DNA from 2 places in the Clostridium fungisolvens genome. Region 2 is predicted to be linked to the other one. Evidence: a T-box and tRNA genes for the amino acid it is inferred to sense, from the RefSeq annotation. Region 2 holds a T-box; the other holds one or more tRNA genes.
What was found. The T-box of region 2 lies ahead of bsdtw1_RS10990 (methionine--tRNA ligase). A T-box ahead of a tRNA ligase gene usually reads a tRNA of that ligase, here a tRNA-Met.
Positions count from the first base shown of each region.

Region 1 (9,653 bases), 2.0 Mb from region 2:
GACATTATAGAATTAACAGTATTTATGGCTGTTAATTCCGAGAACCCAACTTGTGTGAATTTTTCTATAAGCTCCACAGCAGCTTTACTCTCTGCACCAGCCTCAGGTCCTGATCCCATACCATCACTAACCAAAACCATATAGTTACCATCTTGAGTTTTCCCATAGCTATAGCTATCACCAGTATACTTTTCTCCATCTTTACACGCTATTGCTGCATATGATGATACATGATATTTAGGGGTCTCCTCAATGTATACAGAACATTTATTAGTATTTGGGTCTATAGAACAACCATCCCCACCTATACTCATAGTTTTGCCTATAGATTTATTTATTACTGGAAGGACATCTTTTATACATATCTGTCCACCTCCACAACTATCCATAGTTACCTTTATGTTTAATCTACCATTTTTATCGTTATAACATAAAATATCATCATACTTTATACTTTCTTTATTCAACGCTCTTTTTATAGTTCTTTCTACATCATTACATATAACTATATCTTTGCTAAAATCATCTATTAATTCTCCAATTGTAACAGCCATATTGTTTATATGCCCTGCTAAAAGTTTCCTTCCTTCCCCAAGCCTTCTTTTAAGCATTTCATCCTGAACATAATTACCAACTATCTCTTCTGTATTCTTTACTAGCGCATATTTTTTAATACATTTCTTATCTAACTCTAATGGAAAACTTGATTTTCCTTCTTGATTACTTCTTATCAATTCAGAAAACGAATTGTAAGTAGTATGTAATTCTCTTTTCCAACAAGTATATCTCATATCACAGCTGCTACACACCCTGTCGGCCAGGTTTTCTATAAGCGCACTACTTTTGTTTTTTAACAACAGCCTATCATTATCAACTAAATTACTCAACGTAACTGATATAGTAGATAAAATATCTGTAAAATCAACAAGTCTATTAGTAAACTCTTCTTTAATCTTGCAAAAATGCAAATCTCCTAAAGTATCCTGCTTCCTTTCATTATCTAATTCAAGTGACAGTTTATTATAAAATTTAAGTGGAACTACAGAAAATAATACTGCTACAATCAATGCCTCTATAACCTTAAAATCATCAAACTTCTTTGAATACATCGATAGCACAAAGTATACTACAATATAAGCTAGCATTGTAAACCACTTACCTGTATCTTTAAATATACCAACCATCAATCCGCATATACTATATACACTTATATAAAGCATCATATTATTAGTAGAAAGACCCACTATTATTCCCATGGCAACACCTGCTGCTGCTCCCACTGAGCTTCCCAAAGAGAACGCTATTATTATTACAAAAAATAATGCAACTACATTTCTTATACTAATACCAAAAATCGCCACACTACCTATGCCTGAAATTATAAGACAAAACAGTAATGCCATAGCTATAAGTTCTTCACTTGTAAAAAAGTGATTTGTTTTTATATCATCTAGGCATGTAAGTGCATATTTTATAATATAATATATTGGATAAACTACAACACATTGCACTAACGAAGTTACTATATTAATCCATAAACTTATATTTGAACTAAATGCTCTATAAAAAATCATCGACAACATAAGTATAGAAAAACTCATTATTAAGCTAACCTTCTCCTTTAACTTAAACGGAAGGTTTGTAAATATAGATATAATAGCTGCTGACAAAATATAAATACCAACATTAGGCGCACTACCTAGAAGAGTGGCGTATCCTAATAAAACTCCAACTGCCGCTACTATCCCTTCTTTCTTACTTTCCTTATTTAAAAACGATAGTATGAAAGCTATTCCGAATGGTGATAGCCCATCTATACCCGCCCCATTTGCATTTATAGTTACCCTACTTATCAAAAAAGCTCCTATGAAATTAAATAGCAATCTATAAGGAGATCCTATAATCTTAAGTTCTTTCTTATCTTTTTTTCTATCACTTATTCTTTTATATGTAGTGACATCTACTCCATACTGCATTGGTAAACCCTCCCATTTTTCTAAAGCGTATTTCTATTATATCAAAGGGTATTGGAAATATATGTCACTTGTTGTTTGCTGAAGATATTTTTATTCGGACATTTATCACTGTATTTCTTTATATTATTTATATTGATTTTTACTTAACTTATTGCAAAAACACCCTTCTGGCATAATTAACTATACAGTATAGCAAATGTACCTTTCCCTAGAAAAACCTACTTATTTGTCGTTGTACAATAGTCCTTGTGAATTTATAAGGATATTTTTTATGCATATAATTAAATATTTAATTTTTATGTCAGAAAAAGCAAAATTAAATAAAAAACTTTATTCTCTCTTTACAAAAAAATCACTAAGAGACTTTCTTAGCTATCCTTTATATATATATCTTCCTGCACACACTAGTAAAACTTAGCAAGTGAGCAAGCTTACAATTTTTTATATAGCAAAAAAGAACTCATAATATATGAGTTCTTTTGGTGCTGAAGACCGGAATCGAACCGGTACGATGTTTTAGCATCGCAGGATTTTAAGTCCTGTGCGTCTGCCAGTTCCGCCACTCCAGCAAGATGTATTAAATTTAAAATGGTAGCGGAAATAGGACTTGAACCTACGACCCTTCGGGTATGAACCGAATGCTCTAGCCAGCTGAGCTATTCCGCCATGTTATGGTTGCGGGGGCAGGACTTGAACCTACGACCTTCGGGTTATGAGCCCGACGAGCTGCCAACTGCTCCACCCCGCGATATTATGGTGCTGAAGACCGGAATCGAACCGGTACGGTGTTTTAGCACCGCAGGATTTTAAGTCCTGTGCGTCTGCCAGTTCCGCCACTCCAGCGAGTATTGTATTTAATTTGAAATGGTAGCGGAAATAGGACTTGAACCTACGACCCTTCGGGTATGAACCGAATGCTCTAGCCAGCTGAGCTATTCCGCCATGTTATGGTTGCGGGGGCAGGACTTGAACCTACGACCTTCGGGTTATGAGCCCGACGAGCTGCCAACTGCTCCACCCCGCGACATTATGGTGCTGAAGACCGGAATCGAACCGGTACGATGTTTTAGCATCGCAGGATTTTAAGTCCTGTGCGTCTGCCAGTTCCGCCACTCCAGCATTTTTTTGTCCGCCTCTCAGCGACAAGTTTTATTATAAAGTATGATATGTTTACTGTCAACACCTTTTTTATTTTTTTATTTATATATGTTTTAATAGTTAATCTATCTTATAAAAAAGCAAACTACAACCCTATGTTTTAGGCTTAGTTATTTATGATAAAAGCCGGATGTTTCCATCCGGCTTTTTCTATCTGAATACTTTATATTAACCTAAATTTTTTCTTCCCTTTGACTTAAACTCTTGATGTTTTTTTACATCCGCAAGTTTTTCTTCGCTATCTTTAAGGAACTTTGACATTATATCTTCAAAACTATTTGAAGAAGCCTTCTTTTTTTCTGAACTCCAGTCAATCTCTGCAGGCTTAACTGATTTCTTTTGAACATTAGCTTGCTTTATTGAAAGGCTTATCTTTCCATTGTCATCTACTGATATAACTTTTACCTTTACCTTATCTTGCTCTTTTAGGTGCTGTCTTATATCTTTTACAAATGAATCTGCTACCTCCGAAATGTGTACAAGTCCAGTTTTACCTTCCACTTCTACAAACGCTCCAAAGTTTGTGATGTTAACCACTGTGCCTTCTAAAATGTTTCCTGCCATTAAGGTCATGTTAAAAATGTTCCTCCTTAAAATAATTAGAATAATTAAATCTATGTTATTTTTATAATAACCTATTTTGTAGAACTTGAATCATTACTTGTTAAAACTTTCTTTTCACCTGGTTTAATCATACCTAATTTCTCTCTAGCCATCTTCTCGCTATAGGCATCAGTTTTTGACATATTAACTTCATCTTTTAATCTATCATTAACTGCTTTCACTTTATTAAGTTCTAGTTGCCTTTCACTTACCTGTGTACTAATTTTGTGCATAGTAATCTCTTGTCTTATAAAACTAAATACAAATATTGATACAATTAGGAGTATAGCTATATTTTTAAGAGTAAATTTCTTTCTCATGACTAAAGCCCCTTCGATTTCCAAAAAAATTCATTTATACTCCTATTTTAATAACTATTTATTTTTTATTCAAGTTATTTTTTTATCTTGCTATTTATTAATCCTATTCCTGAAGAATATAAGTTTAAATATATACGATAAGTTCTTTAAAAATATTCTAGCACCTTTCCCTGCAATTCTCTCAGCTTTTTTTTCAGTTCTGAGTACTTTCTTACTAAATAACTTAATATAAATAAATGCGCCTATTATTATAAATAGATATACATACATCCCTAAGAAAGCATAATTGACATAAAGAAGGAATGTAAATATTATTATTGCAGTTAGTATCCAGAATAAAAAATCCTCTATAAAAACTATAAACTTAGGTGTTCCAATGCCTCTTATCGCTCTGTAAATGTCGAAAAGCACACCAGTTAACATCCCAGCTGCAAGGCTAAATATTACAATCTCAAATTGAATTTTCAATGGAAGCAGCATGATATCACCTATTTAAATATCTTCTTAAAGATATTTTCCTTTTCTTTTTTCACTTCACCTGTATATATCATAGCTGATACTTTCCCTATTATGACTACATCTCCATTCTGTACATCCAACTTATTCATCTTAAGCCCCTCACCCTTTACTGTAAGCATGCCTAAACATGTATTTAATAATATTTTTTCTTCATCAAAACTTAGAACTTCCACTACTCCTGTCAAAACAATTTTCTTTCTATTTTCCAGCGCTAAGTTGCTTTTTCTTTCTTCAACTTTAAGCTCCTTCTTATTCTCCATAATATCCTCCTGTATGTTTTTATAATAAAATATATGACTATAAATTTTGATATATTCAAAATAGAGATATTTTATTTAAAATGACAAAAGGTCTCCTTGACTATTCGTCAAAGAAACCTTACATTTCGTCTTGATCTTCTTCACCTTCTAATATTTCATACATCTGCTTTGCATTTTCTTTCTTTACATGCTCTGCAATATTAGTTATCTTAGCTTTCAGTTTTTTGTTAGCAAATACTATTTCAATTACATCCTCTTCTTTTACCTCTGTAGAAGGTTTTGCAACTTTACCATTAATAGATACTCTTCCACCTTCACACACTTCCTTAGCCACGGTTCTTCTCTTGATTATTCTAGATACCTTTAGATACTTATCTAATCTCATAATATATCTCCTTATAACTTTAAGAACCCGAGATTCCTCGGGTCCTAAAAATATATATCTATTACTTGTTAACTTTTTCTTTGAACTCTTTACCAGCTTTGAATACTGGAACTTTTGAAGCAGGTATTTGGATAGTTTCCTTAGTTCTTGGGTTTCTTCCTTCTCTAGCTGCTCTTTCTCTAGTTTCGAAAGTTCCAAAGCCAACTAATTGAACCTTTTCTCCATTTTCTAAAGCTTCTTGAACACTGTCAATGAAAGATTTTAATGCAACTTCTGCATCTTTCTTAGTTAACTTACTCTTCTCAGCCATGCTTGAGATTAATTCTGCTTTATTCACTTTTACATCCTCCTTAAAACTCTTATGATATGTTTTATGGTACCTGATTATAATTATGTATTATAATCTACATTAACATATTATATAACCACTTTTTTATATAGTCTATAGTAAATTACTTATTTAACAGTACAAATATAATATGGTAATGATTGCTCACTTATGCTATATATTCTTCATAAAAGGGAAATTTCCTTCTTTGCCCTTAGTTTTTTTCGGTTTTTTTTGCTTTATTCCACAAATTATCCATTTCTTCAAGGGACATATTCTCTAATTTTTGTCCTTTTTTAGAAGCTTCTTGCTCAATATAAGAAAATCTTCTTATAAACTTTTCTGTTGTTTGAGTTAAGGCAAGCTCACCTTCTACCTTAAGGAATCTGGCAACATTAACACAGGCAAACAATAAATCTCCTACCTCTTCTACTATCTTTGCCCTATTTTCTCCATTATATACCTCTTTTATTTCATTTAATTCTTCTTCTACCTTAAGCATAGCATCTTCTACCTTATCCCAATCAAACCCAACCTTTTTAGCCTTATTTTGCACCTTTGTAGCTCTGATAATTGATGGCAATGACCTTGCTATAGCATTTAATTCATCAGTTATACTGTCAAACCCTTTTTCTTCTTTCTTGATATCTTCCCATCTTTCTAACACTTCACCAGATGAATTTACCGATTGGCTGCCAAAAACATGCGGATGTCTATTTATCATTTTTAAGCAAATTCCTTGAATTACATCCTTTATATTAAAGTACCCTTCTTCCTTAGCAATAGAAGAATGGAATACTATTTGGAGCAATACATCTCCTAATTCTTCTATCATTCCAGCATCATCCTGGTTATCTATAGAATCCAAAACTTCATAACACTCTTCTATAAGTGCTTGTTTTAGACTTTCATGTGTTTGTTCTCTATCCCAAGGACACCCATCTTCACTTCTTAAAGTCTCTATTATGTCTACTAAATCATAAAAATCTTTTTTATTTGTCAAATCTTTTGGCACATAGATCGAAGTTAAATAATCTATATCTTCTTGCATATCAATTTCATAAAGAGGCATCTTCCTTATACTTTCTTGATTTTTTATGCCTGCGGCTCTAACAAAGTATACTTCTGTATCATCATTAAATTCTTCTTGAAGCTTCAGCTTTACCTCTGATGCGATAAATTGGTTATACACCTGAGTTATTATAATACCATTCCTTTTATCTAGAACTTGGTTTTCAATATCAAATGCATCAACAATTTTAAGACCTTCCACTGGATCTATTTCTAAAGCCTCCATCATTACATCAATAAAGCTAACTGCTGGTAAAATTTCATATGGTAAACCTTGTTCCTTGCACAGGTTTACTAGATTTAAAACAGACCTTTCTGCCACTAATGGATGCCCAGGAACAGCATAAATAATATCATTAAGATTTTTATGCTGCTCAACTAAATCCAAAGCAATGCTTTCATAAACTTGGTCAAATGTATTAGACCTCTCATAAGCATCGTCATAAGTATTAAACTTTACCCCCTCATCAATTAAATATTGAACGGTAGGGTGCTTTTCTGTCCTAAGGAATATATTAGAGCACCTCTTTAATTCTCTTATAGCTCCTAAAGTTAAGGCTTCTTCGGATCCAGGTCCTAAGCCGATTATCTTGATCATGTTCTTTCTCCTTTTATCTATGTCTTTTTAGAAATCTACTCTTTATATAATCATATTTAAAGACACCAAGAATTACTATTAGCATCACATATATAATAATACCCAAAAAAACAGAAATCAAGCAAGCTATTCCATTACTAGAGGTTCTATTAAATATATTAAGATAGGTTATTAGAACTACTAATATCATTATAGTAGCTGCAGCTAATGGCTTAATCATTGCTGCTCCGTAATCTATTCTAACTTTAAGTTTTAAATGGAGATATATGAGATTCAAAATAGAGGCAGCTATATATGCTAATATTGAAGCAGCTACTGCTCCATAAATATTTAGCCACGATATCGGTATAAGATACAATGTCAACACTACCTTAATAAAGCATCCTATAAGAAGATTGATCACAGGCATAGCATAGGATCCTGTAGATTGCAATATCGCTGTGGTAGTTTGTGCTAATATTATAAACGGAATAGAAATAGCTAGATATTTAAGTATCTGATAACCCTCATATCTTCCTGGAAATATAAGCATCATTACAGGCTCCGCTAAAAAGTATAGCCCTAAGGTACAAGGTATAGCTATAACCATTGACATTCTTATAGCAGAGTCTACCTTAGAAGCAACTTCTCTCATATTCTTCAATATATAATTTTCAGCAATTATAGGTATTAAGGAAGTACTTAGAGCAACAGATAGTGTTAAAGGTATGTTGACTATTACCGAAGCTTTACCTGTTAGCTGAGCATAAAGTATAGTAGCTTGTCTATAATCAAAACCTGCGTTCAAAAGTTGCCTTGGCACTAATATTGAATCAATCAAACTAGCTATTGTACCAACCGCACCACCTAGAGATATTGGGATAGCTATTTTAATCAACTGAGTAAGAAGTTTATCATTTGATTTTACTTTCCTTACACCAAAGCTTTTTTTAACTTTAAAGTACTTTCTTATCAGATATATTCCGCCTAAAAAGCCTCCTGCTGCTGCGCCGAAGGCAGCACCACCTGCTGAATATTCTATTCCATAAGGCAGTAATAAAACCGCTAGTCCAACACCTACAACTACTCTTCCTATTTGCTCAATTATCTGCGATATTGCAGATGGATTCATATTTTGTAGCCCTTGAAAAAAGCCTCTAAAAGCAGACATTATAGATATGCATATAGGTGCAAAAGCAACTCCAATAATAGAATAATACGACTTTGAATCCCATCTTAATGCGGACATTATAGGTCTAGCACCTAAGAATAAAAACAGCGACATGCCTGTCCCTAAAATTATCATTAAGATAAATGATTCTTTCATTGTTTGAAACGATGTATCCAAATCTCCAATTGCATTACTTTCTGAAACCATCTTAGAAACTGCCACCGGAATTCCTGCTGCTATTGCGACATAAAACATATACAAAGGATAAGTCATTTGATAATATCCTATACCCTCATCGCCTATAAGCATTATTAAGGGCCAACGAAAAAATATCCCTAAGAATCTTGTGAATATTCCAGCAACACCTAATATTATACTCCCTTTTATAAGTGATTGTTTTTTCATAAAATACCTCCAAATTTTTTAACTACTTAATCTTTATTGCAAATTTGGAGGTATTATTACAGAATTTTTTATATCTAACTGAATAAATCTTTAAAACCTAGTCAATAATTAAAATGGTTTTGGGATGCAAGTCCTAGGAGATATTATTGTTCCATTTGTTTTCCTAGGAATGCGGCTGCTGTTTCAGCAAGCTTGATTTCTAAGTCTCCAAACTTTTCTCCAGCTTGTTTGGATAATATCAAAACAGCGCCTATTGCATCCCCCTCTGATATTATCGGTGATACTACTTGACATGAATATTTGTCTTCAGCTGTATCTTCGCTATACAATGGTACAACTTTAGCTCCAGTAGCTCCTAAACATACAGTTTTTCTTTCATCCATAATTTTTTCTAATTCATTACTTATTTTCTTCTCCATAAAATCTTTTTTGGAAGCTCCACTGACTGAAATGAAAGCATCTTTATCAGCAATTAAAACTATATGTCCTATTGCTTGTTGAAGGCTTTCCGCATACTCTTTAGAAAAATCTGTCAATTCCCCAATAGGAGAATATTTCTTTAAGATGACTCCACCTTCTCTATCTGTAAAAATTTCTAGAGGATCTCCTTCTCTGATTCTCAAAGTTCTTCTTATTTCTTTTGGTATAACTACTCTACCTAAATCATCGATACGTCTAACAATACCTGTAGCTTTCATTATTATATTTACCTCCTTATATATCTTTCACTTAAAACTTTCGTTATTATTATTTTTCAGAATAGAAATTTTATACATGCTTTGGCTATAATTATCTTTTTGTATAATTTCAATCCAATAAAGTAAAAACTCACATAAATTTGCGCAAACAAATTCATGTGAGTTTTATTATGTCATTAAGA
Region 1 is NZ_BLZR01000001.1:4,534,373-4,544,025, forward strand. Features, by position in the region: gene spoIIE (stage II sporulation protein E) at 1-1,976, opposite strand, end outside; tRNA gene bsdtw1_RS20115 (tRNA-Leu) at 2,457-2,545, opposite strand; tRNA gene bsdtw1_RS20120 (tRNA-Met) at 2,566-2,642, opposite strand; tRNA gene bsdtw1_RS20125 (tRNA-Met) at 2,649-2,724, opposite strand; tRNA gene bsdtw1_RS20130 (tRNA-Leu) at 2,731-2,819, opposite strand; tRNA gene bsdtw1_RS20135 (tRNA-Met) at 2,842-2,918, opposite strand; tRNA gene bsdtw1_RS20140 (tRNA-Met) at 2,925-3,000, opposite strand; tRNA gene bsdtw1_RS20145 (tRNA-Leu) at 3,007-3,095, opposite strand; gene bsdtw1_RS20150 (S1 domain-containing RNA-binding protein) at 3,303-3,707, opposite strand; gene bsdtw1_RS20155 (FtsB family cell division protein) at 3,770-4,057, opposite strand; gene yabQ (spore cortex biosynthesis protein YabQ) at 4,148-4,537, opposite strand; gene yabP (sporulation protein YabP) at 4,546-4,836, opposite strand; gene bsdtw1_RS20170 (RNA-binding S4 domain-containing protein) at 4,955-5,221, opposite strand; gene hbs (non-specific DNA-binding protein Hbs) at 5,283-5,606, opposite strand; gene yabN (bifunctional methyltransferase/pyrophosphohydrolase YabN) at 5,764-7,218, opposite strand; gene bsdtw1_RS20185 (putative polysaccharide biosynthesis protein) at 7,232-8,773, opposite strand; gene spoVT (stage V sporulation protein T) at 8,917-9,471, opposite strand.
Region 1: it has a tRNA-Met gene. The T-box ahead of bsdtw1_RS10990 (methionine--tRNA ligase) is inferred to sense a tRNA for this amino acid. The anticodon was not compared.

Region 2 (9,653 bases):
TCTTCATGTGAAAGCTCAAAATCAAAAACTTCTCCATTCTCAACAATACGTGATTTTGTTACTGATTTAGGAAGTGGTAAAAATCCAATTTGCAAACTCCAACGTATGCATATTTGAGCAATTGATTTTTCGTACTTTTCTGCTAAAGCTTGCATTTCCTTTGATTCAAAAATCAAACCGGTTCCTAATGGACTGTATGCCTCTAATAGAATATTATGAGCCTTGCAGTACCCTACAAGTTCATCTTGTGTATCTCCAGGACAAAGTCTAATCTGATTAACCATAGGAACTATAGTTGCTGTTTTAAGTAAGGCTTCTATATGATGAGGATGGAAGTTGCTTACTCCAATTGAACGGATGCGGCCGGCAGTATAAAGTTCTTCAAAGGCCTTCCATGAGCCTGCATTTGCTTCTTCCCAACAGTCCCTATACTTTATGGGATTTGGCCAATGAATTAGATAAAGGTCCAGATAATCAGTATCAAGCTTCTTTAGAGTTTCTTCGAATGCCTTCATAGTATTTTCATAACCATGATCATTATTGTGAAGCTTACTGGTTATGAAAATTTCTTCTCTAGGTATTCCGCTTTCCTTTATTGCTATACCAACACTTTCTTCGTTTTTATATCCAGCAGCAGTATCAATATGACGATATCCAGCTACTAGAGCATCCTTAACAGAAGATATTGCGATTTTTCCATTTTCTGCTTGCCATGTACCTAGCCCAACACATGGGATTTCAACGCCGTTAGATAACTTGTAACAATCCTTCAAAGAATTCATTTTTAATACACACTCCAATCTTTATGTAGTATTATTTTAAGCACTATGGCTTAATTTTCTGTTTTATTAATTTATATCCTTTAATAAGAATATACATAAATTGTACACCTTAGAGTTTACTGTAAGTCAATAAAATTCAAAAGCGTAGCCCCTAAAATGTAATAGTAAATTCGTGATTGCGAGGGCTCATTCATTATTAAATGAAACACGTTCATCTGAAAAAGTCATTTAATTTTAATAGCTTGCTCATATTGTGTCTCTTGTATAATCAACTAATTTCAACAATTTTATTAAACATAGACATAAAATATAAAAGTTTTAATGTAAGTGTATAAAGGGTGTATTAAAATCTAAATTTGCTTTTGGAGGAGAGGTATAAATGGTAACGTGTAAAAATATTTTTGAGAATAAAAATATTGAGGTGGTAGAGGGGAAAGGAGATGTAAAAGTACTTGAGTACAAAAAAGATCTAAGTGTAAATGCTGCTACGGCAATGGCTGCTTACTTTGCATCTGAAATGAATATTAGAAAGCGACAAGTTTTGATTGAGCTAAAAGGGAACGCATATACAATAAGTGCTGGAGCAATGCAGTGGACTTCGGGAGCCGTAACTATGGCTGCTGATGTTAAGGGACTTGGAGATTTATTTGGTAAGGCTTTATCTTCAAAAGTGACAAAAGAATCTACAATTAAACCTAAATATCAAGGTAATGGTTTATTAATGCTAGAACCAACATATAAGCATATATTGCTTGAAGAGGTGTCTGAATGGGGAGGTCTAGTACTGGATGATGGGTTATTCCTTGCTTGTGAATCAAGGGTCCAGCAAAAAGTAGTGGCAAGAACAAATTTGTCTTCTGCGATGCTTGGAAAAGAAGGATTGTTTAATTTATGTCTAAGAGGTCAAGGAGTTGCTGTGCTAGAGAGCCCTGTGCCAAGAGCTGAATTAATAGAGTTTATTATTGAAAATGATGAAGTTAAAATTGATGGAAACTACGCTATTGCATGGTCTGATACATTAGATTTTCGAGTTGAGAAATCTAGTAAAAGTTTGATTGGTTCTGCTGTTTCAGGAGAAGGTTTAGTAAATGTATATCGTGGAACAGGAAGAATACTTATGGCGCCTATTCAATAAGTTACTGAAAATAAAGAAGTATTAATATAAACACAAACTATTTTATCTATATGTACAAAAGTTTTTAGAAAATTGAAGCCATGAAAAAATTAGGCAATTCCTAAAAGTTCATGGCTTTTAATCTTATACAAATATAAATTGAATTGCTATCATATAGATGGCTGTTCCACCAATTATACTAAGTAAATTATTTCTTTTCCATATATGTAGCAGCGCTACTGAGGATATACCAATAAGTTCAGGAATTCCAAAAGGAAAAGTAATTAGGCTCACATTTTTTAGACAGTAAATTATCAGCATTGCCATGACCGCTGGAGGTAAAAAATTGCCTAGATATAATATATACTTTGGTGTAGACTTTCCTTTTCCAAAAAGGATAAAAGGAGCAACTCTTGTACCGAAAGTAACTAGAGCAATAATTATTATAGAAATTATCGTAGAACTAATATTAATATTCATTACTTACCTCTCCTTTATCAACACCGTAGTTTTTTCCCTCTATCTGTTTTTTTAATGATATCAATGTTATAGATATAAATATCATTGATGGTAGAATTAAATTGCTTGGACCAAATAATAATAGAGATAAAATTGTGGAGCATGCGCCGATTAAAACGGGCGTATGATTTTTATAGGTTGACCACTGTTCGATGAAAATTACTACAAATAAAGCGGTCATTGCAAAATCGATTCCTTTTGTATTAAAAGTTATAAGTGAACCTGCTATAGAACCAATTGCACTGCCAATAATCCAGTATATTTGGTTAAATAGTGATATGAAGAACATGAATTGGTCTTTATTAACTCCTTCAGGAGCTTTTGAAGCGCAAAGCAGTGAGTAAGTTTCATCGGTAAGAGAAAAAATCATATAATTCTTTTTCTTCCCCATTTCTTTAAAACTATCAATAAATGATAAACCGTAAAAGACATGTCTTATGTTTACAAACAATGTCATCAGTGCTACTTCAATTAAACCAGCCCCACTGGTTAAAAGATTAATAGCTATAAACTGCATTGAGCCTGCATAGATAAATATGCTCATTAAAATTGCCCATGAAAAATTGTAACCAGACTTTTCTAGCAGCAGTCCGAAGGCTATGCCTACTGATACATATCCTAACATTACAGGTATGGTAACTGGAAAGGCTGCTTTAATTGCATTTTTCATATAGATGCCCCCTTAATTTATTGGTGTACCACTTCATAATAAAATTTATATTTTTAAAAACTCCTCTCAGAATCCATAGGAGTTTTTAAAATAGATTTCGAATCGAAATGGTACATATTAAGATGAAATGAAAATAGTATATTCATAAAAATGTACTATCCGAAATTATAGTATAAAGGGTAGGATTTTGCAATATCACTTGGTTTTATAAAATTGCTTTATATTTATTTATGAAATAAGGATGATGTTTTATGCAGAAAGCATAATTGATAAGACATATTAAAAAAAACGATTTGATGAAACTTTTATGATAATGGCTTTTATAAATGATTAACATTGGCTATAGTATTTATATGGAAATATTACGAAATATCTTTTTCTAATTCTAGATTTTAGTATATTATGAATAGGTTTATCTATACAAAAGAGAGTTTTTATATTGATATAAAAGTATATTCCAAATTTCTATTAGCTTCTAGAAATAGGGTTGAATTTTGTGATTAAGATTAATTGTTTATTTATGTGTATAGATGAACCACTTCGTAATAAAATTTATTGTTTTTAAATCCTCTCACCAAAACCCGTGAGAGTTTTAAAAATAGATTTCGGATCGAAGTGGCTCATCTTTAATTAAGCCCTTGCTTCGAAGTAGTGATCTCCACCCTTTGATTTGGTTGCACTTGAAATTGCATCTGGTTTCTGTATCTTTGGAGTCTTTGTTGCACTTGAAACAGTATCAACGATTTGAGTCTGTCTACTGGAATAAATATTATTTAAAGATGCTGCTTGAAATAATTTTGATATATTCATTTGTTAATTACCTTCTTTCACAGTTTTAAAATATATCTATATAAGAAATATATAGATTAATAAATTAGTAAAATATAAAAACTCTCTAATGAACATGGTTGGTTAAAAATGATTTCGATGAACCACGAATTTTTATTTTGATAGATTCAAATATGAAGTAGTTTATCTATAGAATTATTGATGAAATATGTTATTAAAACTTACTCAATAATTGCAATAGTATAATAATATAGACTGAAGCTTAAAAATAGCTGAGAATTGCCAGAAAATGTAATTATAAAATTTTTAATTTTGTAAATAATAAATATAATAATTCTTGACATTAACATATTGATTTTATATATTAAAATAAAGGCAATGAAAAGAAGAGTAGTTATTTTTGAAACTTACAGAGAGTTCCTTTTGCTGAGATGGAACAGTGGATATTTTAATGAAACAAGGCTTGGAGCTGCATACGGATCTTATTCTGAAGAATAGGTGATACTATGACGTTTGTTCACGTTACGGAACTAGAGTATGTGTTAGTACTTGATAAGATTAGCATGGCAACATGCTAATGAAGCAGGGTGGTACCGCGGTTAAGTCGCCCCTACAGATTATTGTAGGAGGTGTTTTTTTATACCCTTTTTTACTGTCTAAGAACTTAAAATAAAAAAAGTTAGTTTTGGATAACTTAAGTAATATATTGGTTTGCATTTATCGTCAGTAGTTTGGATGCGTTAAAAAAGCTCACTGAAGAAGGTCGTTTAGCGACTCTTTTGTGGATTTAAATAAATTAATAAGCAGATGTTATTACATTTAAGGAGTGTGTAAACATGGAAGAAAGAAAAATAGAACGTCCGGTATTCCCAAAGAAAGCTGTTATAACTTCAGGTATGCCTTATGGAAATAAAGAACTACACTTTGGACACGTTGGTGGAGTGTTTGTTCATGCAGATACCTTTGCAAGATTCTTAAGAGATAGAATTGGAAAAGAAAATGTTATATTTGTATCAGGAACAGATTGTTATGGCTCGCCAATTTCCGCAAGCTATAGAAAAATGGTAGATGAAAACAATTATAAAGGAACTATTGAGGATTATGTTCGCGAGAATCATGAGAAGCAAAAAGAAGTACTAAGTAAATATGAAATGGATTTAAATCTTTATGCTGCATCAGCGCTGGATAGAGCTGGTGAAATACACAAAGAAGTATCTGCTAATGTTTTTAATAAATTATATGAAGGTGGGTTTTTACAAAAATTATCATCTCCACAATTTTATGATCCAGATAAGAAAGTACTATTAAACGGTCGTCAAGTAATAGGTAAATGCCCAATAGAAGGATGTACATCTGAAAAAGCTTATGCAGATGAATGTGATTTAGGTCATCAATTCATGCCAATTGAATTAATAGATCCAAAGAGTACCTTATCAGGTAAAGTACCTGAACTTAGAGATGTTACAAATTGGTACTTTAAATTAGACCAATATAATAGGCTTTTAAATGAAGAAGTAGATTATTTAAGAAAGAATACAAATTGGCGTAAGTATTTATTAAATACAATCGAAGAATTTTTAAAGCAACCAATTATATATGTTAAACGTAAGCAGTTAGAAGAGGTAACAGATTTAGAGGAAAAGTTACCAAAACACACCATTATAGATGAACCAAAGAAGCCATCTGTTTCTTTTGTCTTTGAAAATCTAGAGGATAGAGATAAGGCAAGAGAAGTTTTTGATAAGATGGGTATCCGTTTTAGAACTGGTAAGACTCTAGTGCCTTTTAGATTATCAGGTAATGTTGAGTGGGGGATAGAAGTACCTGAAAAGGAAGAGCTTAAGGATTTAACTTTCTGGGTTTGGCCAGAATCTCTTTGGGCTCCAGTATCTTTTACTAAAGCTTATTTAGAAAGCATCGGAAAAGATTCAGAAGCATGGAAAGAGTTTTGGACTGGAAAAGATTCGAAAGTATATCAATTTATTGGTGAAGACAACATCTATTTCTATGGAGTTGCTGAGATGGCAATGCTTATGGCTTTATTAGGAATAGATAAAGATGATAAAGTAGACTGGGAAAGTTTGAATATTCCTCACTTAATTGCAAATAATCATCTTCTTTTTATGGATAAAAAAGCTAGTAGCAGTGGCGCTATAAAACCACCTATGGCAAGGGAACTATTAGAATACTATACTGCAGAACAATTACGTATGCATTTTTTAAGCCTTGGTTTAGTTAAAAAGAGCGTTAGCTTTGCACCACAAGCCTTTATGGATGATAAGGATAAACAAGGTCCTGACACTGTTTTGAAAGACGGCAATCTGCTTACAAATGTATTTAATAGACTTGTTCGTTCTTGTTTCTATACAGCACAAAAGTATTTTGATGGAACTATACCAGTAGGAGAGATAAGTAAGGAAATTCTAGATGAATCAAAGGAAGCTATTTTAACTTATGAAAAACACATGTACAATCACGAGTTTCATATTGTAACTTATGTCTTGGATAGTTATATCCGTAATATGAATAAATATTGGGTAAATAATATGAAGCAAGCAGAAAGTAAGGAAGATAATGAATTAAGAAGACAAGTGCTAATAGATTCATTCCATGCCGTAAGAACGGCTATAACCTTAATACATCCTATTGCACCAAATGGCTGTGAGATGGTAAGAGAATATTTAAATGTAGATGAAAGGCTTTGGAGCTGGGATTATATATTTAAACCAATTTATGATCTTTTAGGTGATCCAGCTACTCATAAACTAAAATACTTGGAACCAAGAGTAGATTTCTTTGCAAAACATGAGAGTCAAATTTCTGGTTAACATTTAAGTAAAAAGTTAAATGGAAGTTTATATAAAAGTATATTACTTCTTTTAGTAATTTAATTAAAGCATCGTATAGCTAACCAATTAATTGCAATACGGTGCTTTAGCAGTTTCAAAAGTTTAACTTGTATTTTACAACGCTATAAGCTATATTTAATAATTCTTTAGTACCTTTAGAATATAAAAAAATTCTAAAGGATAGGTGAAGGAATGTATACTAAAAACTTACTAGCTTATAGTTGCAATTCAAGGGCCGAAGTGAAATTCAATAAAAAAATTAATTTAATTAAGGTATTGATTATATTGTTATTAATGTCAATTTGTGGTGTATTTATTAGAAATCTTACCGAGTCAGTGGAATATAGGGACAGTAAAAGTTTTTTAGTTGCAGATTTAAAAAATGATATTACGATGCTCACTGAGACTGCTAATGTAATTGAGACTGAGAGAGTATACGGCAAATATTTAGAGGTGGATCAATTCGGCACCGATGGAAAGTTAATAAATTCAAAGGATATATCGAAGGATTTATCAGCAACCTTGATTAATATTGCAGATATAAACAGTAATCATAAGATAGATGCTGCAGAAATTTCAGAACTAGGTATAATGAGATTTAGAACAGATATTTATCAAAAAGAATTAAAAACCCTTCAATTCAGTCTAAAATCTCCAGACCATAATTTAAAGAGTTTTTTAATAATAACAAAGGGAAAATATGCAGGAACAATCCTCTATAATGGTAACTTTAAGTTTATTGATAATGAAAACAAAAGATATTTTGGTTTAGATTTATATATTTAATTTAATGATAATATATAATTTTAATTTTTAAATATATTTGTTTACAACTTTTTAATGGAATTTATATTTTTAAATTATTCTTTTTGAAACAGAAGAAGTTTTAAAAATAGATTTCGAACCTGAGTGGTACATCTTTATTTTGGTATGAAGGAGTTATTATGGATTATAAAGTTGATTTTCATACACATACAATTTTTTCTGATGGAGGAAGTACTCCAGAAGAACTGATCGATGATGCTGTAGTAGGAGAGGTTAAAGCACTAGCTCTCACAGATCATGATAATATAGAAGGAATTTATGAAGTGTCCAGGCTGGCTAAGGAAAATAATATAGATTTTCTTAATGGCATAGAGATAAGTGCACTATACAAGGATGGAAGAATTATTCATATTTTAGGCATAGGAATTGATTTAGATAATGCGCAATTCTTGAAGGCTTATATTGAAATGAAGGAAGCAAGACACGAAAGTGTAAGTAATATCTTATCAATAATAAATAAACAAGGGATAAGTATTGATATAGAGCAATTAAAAGAAAAGTCATTTAGAAAATATTTAGACAGATACGATGTTTATAAGTACTTTATTGAAAACAAAATATGTGAAACTGCTCAAGGAATTTGGGATAAATATTTAGATCCAATTCCATATGGTGAAAAAGAATTATTTAAAGTGGAAGATGCCATAAGAGTAATAAAAGAAGCTGGAGGAATATCTTTTCTAGCACATTATAATAAACATATGGGATTCGCAGGACTGAATAATGAAAAGATAGAAGAAGAGATAAGATACTTAGTTAGTTTGGGATTAGATGGAGTTGAAAGATACTATCCTTTCCACAGTGAAGAAGATTATAAATTTTTAGATTACCTGATTAATAAATATAATTTAATGATATCTGGTGGTACAGATTACCACGGTAAAAATAGACTAGATATAAAAATTGGAAGTGGAAAAGATAATAATCTTATAATACCTTATGAAGTTTATACGAATATAATTAAGATATTAGAGCAAAGGAAGTTCTAAGAAGAAAAGAAAGTTTTGTTTGGAATGCTACTAATTTGAGAAGGGAAAACAGACAAAAGCTAATAAGATTATGTGCATCATATAGAGCCAAAATAAGATTTATTTAGAAGTTCCTTATAAAGAGCTACTTTTAAGAAGTAATATAAGAGAAAGATATGTTTCTGTTAAGGTTATAGACATTATGATAAAAAAGATGGATATGCTAGAAGGCGAGGAAATAACTAGATAGATTTAAAATAGGAGGGGCATTTATGGCTGTTAAAGAAATTTTTTTATTAGGAAATGAAAAATTATACAATGTTTCAGAAGAGATAAAACAAGAGGAATTAGTTGAAGTTGAAGAAGTTGTAAAAGATTTGCATGATACCTTAATGAATTTTAGAAAAGAATACGGCGCAGGAAGAGCTATTGCTGCTCCTCAAATTGGATATTTTAAAAGACTTATTTATATGAATATAGATAAGGAAGTTGTATTGATAAATCCTAAGCTAGAATATGTTGATGATGAAATGATTACAGTTTGGGATGATTGTATGTGCTTCCCTGAACTTTTGGTAAAAGTAAAAAGATTTAAAAGGTGCGTAGTATATTATAAAGATTTAGCTTGGAAAGATAATTTGATAGAGTTAGAAGGTGATATATCTGAATTGATACAACATGAATATGATCACTTAGATGGAATTTTAGCAGTGCAAAAGGCTATAGATGATAGATCTTTTAGTATAAAAACTAAAATAATAAAGAATACGTAACAAAATTCTAAGCAAAATAAATATCTTATTAATTACAATTACTTAGAGTGAAATAAAGGGGAGCCTATATTTGAAGGTTCCCTTTAAAATTTATTTTATCTTCTTAAAGTATTAATTCTTTTAGCAACTATTGCAGCAACCACTGCTTTAATTAAATCTCCGATAATAAAAGGAAGTGCTCCTACAATAAAGGCTCTATATACTCCCATTCCTGTAATATAAGATAGCCATAAAACTCCTAAAATATAGACCACAACAATTCCGCCAATAATGTTGGCTGATATCATGGAAAGAATAGAACTATTCTTATTCTTTATTAAACTAATAACTACGGAACCAATAAGAAATCCCATTAGATACCCTC
Region 2 is NZ_BLZR01000001.1:2,549,054-2,558,706, reverse strand. Features, by position in the region: gene bsdtw1_RS11015 (aldo/keto reductase) at 1-782, opposite strand, end outside; gene bsdtw1_RS11010 (AIM24 family protein) at 1,162-1,917, shown strand; gene bsdtw1_RS11005 (branched-chain amino acid transporter permease) at 2,041-2,376, opposite strand; gene bsdtw1_RS11000 (AzlC family ABC transporter permease) at 2,366-3,085, opposite strand; gene bsdtw1_RS10995 (hypothetical protein) at 3,716-3,895, opposite strand; T-box leader at 4,244-4,489, shown strand; gene bsdtw1_RS10990 (methionine--tRNA ligase) at 4,711-6,702, shown strand; gene bsdtw1_RS10985 (hypothetical protein) at 6,916-7,509, shown strand; gene bsdtw1_RS10980 (PHP domain-containing protein) at 7,668-8,537, shown strand; gene bsdtw1_RS10975 (peptide deformylase) at 8,789-9,289, shown strand; gene bsdtw1_RS10970 (biotin transporter BioY) at 9,385-9,653, opposite strand, start outside.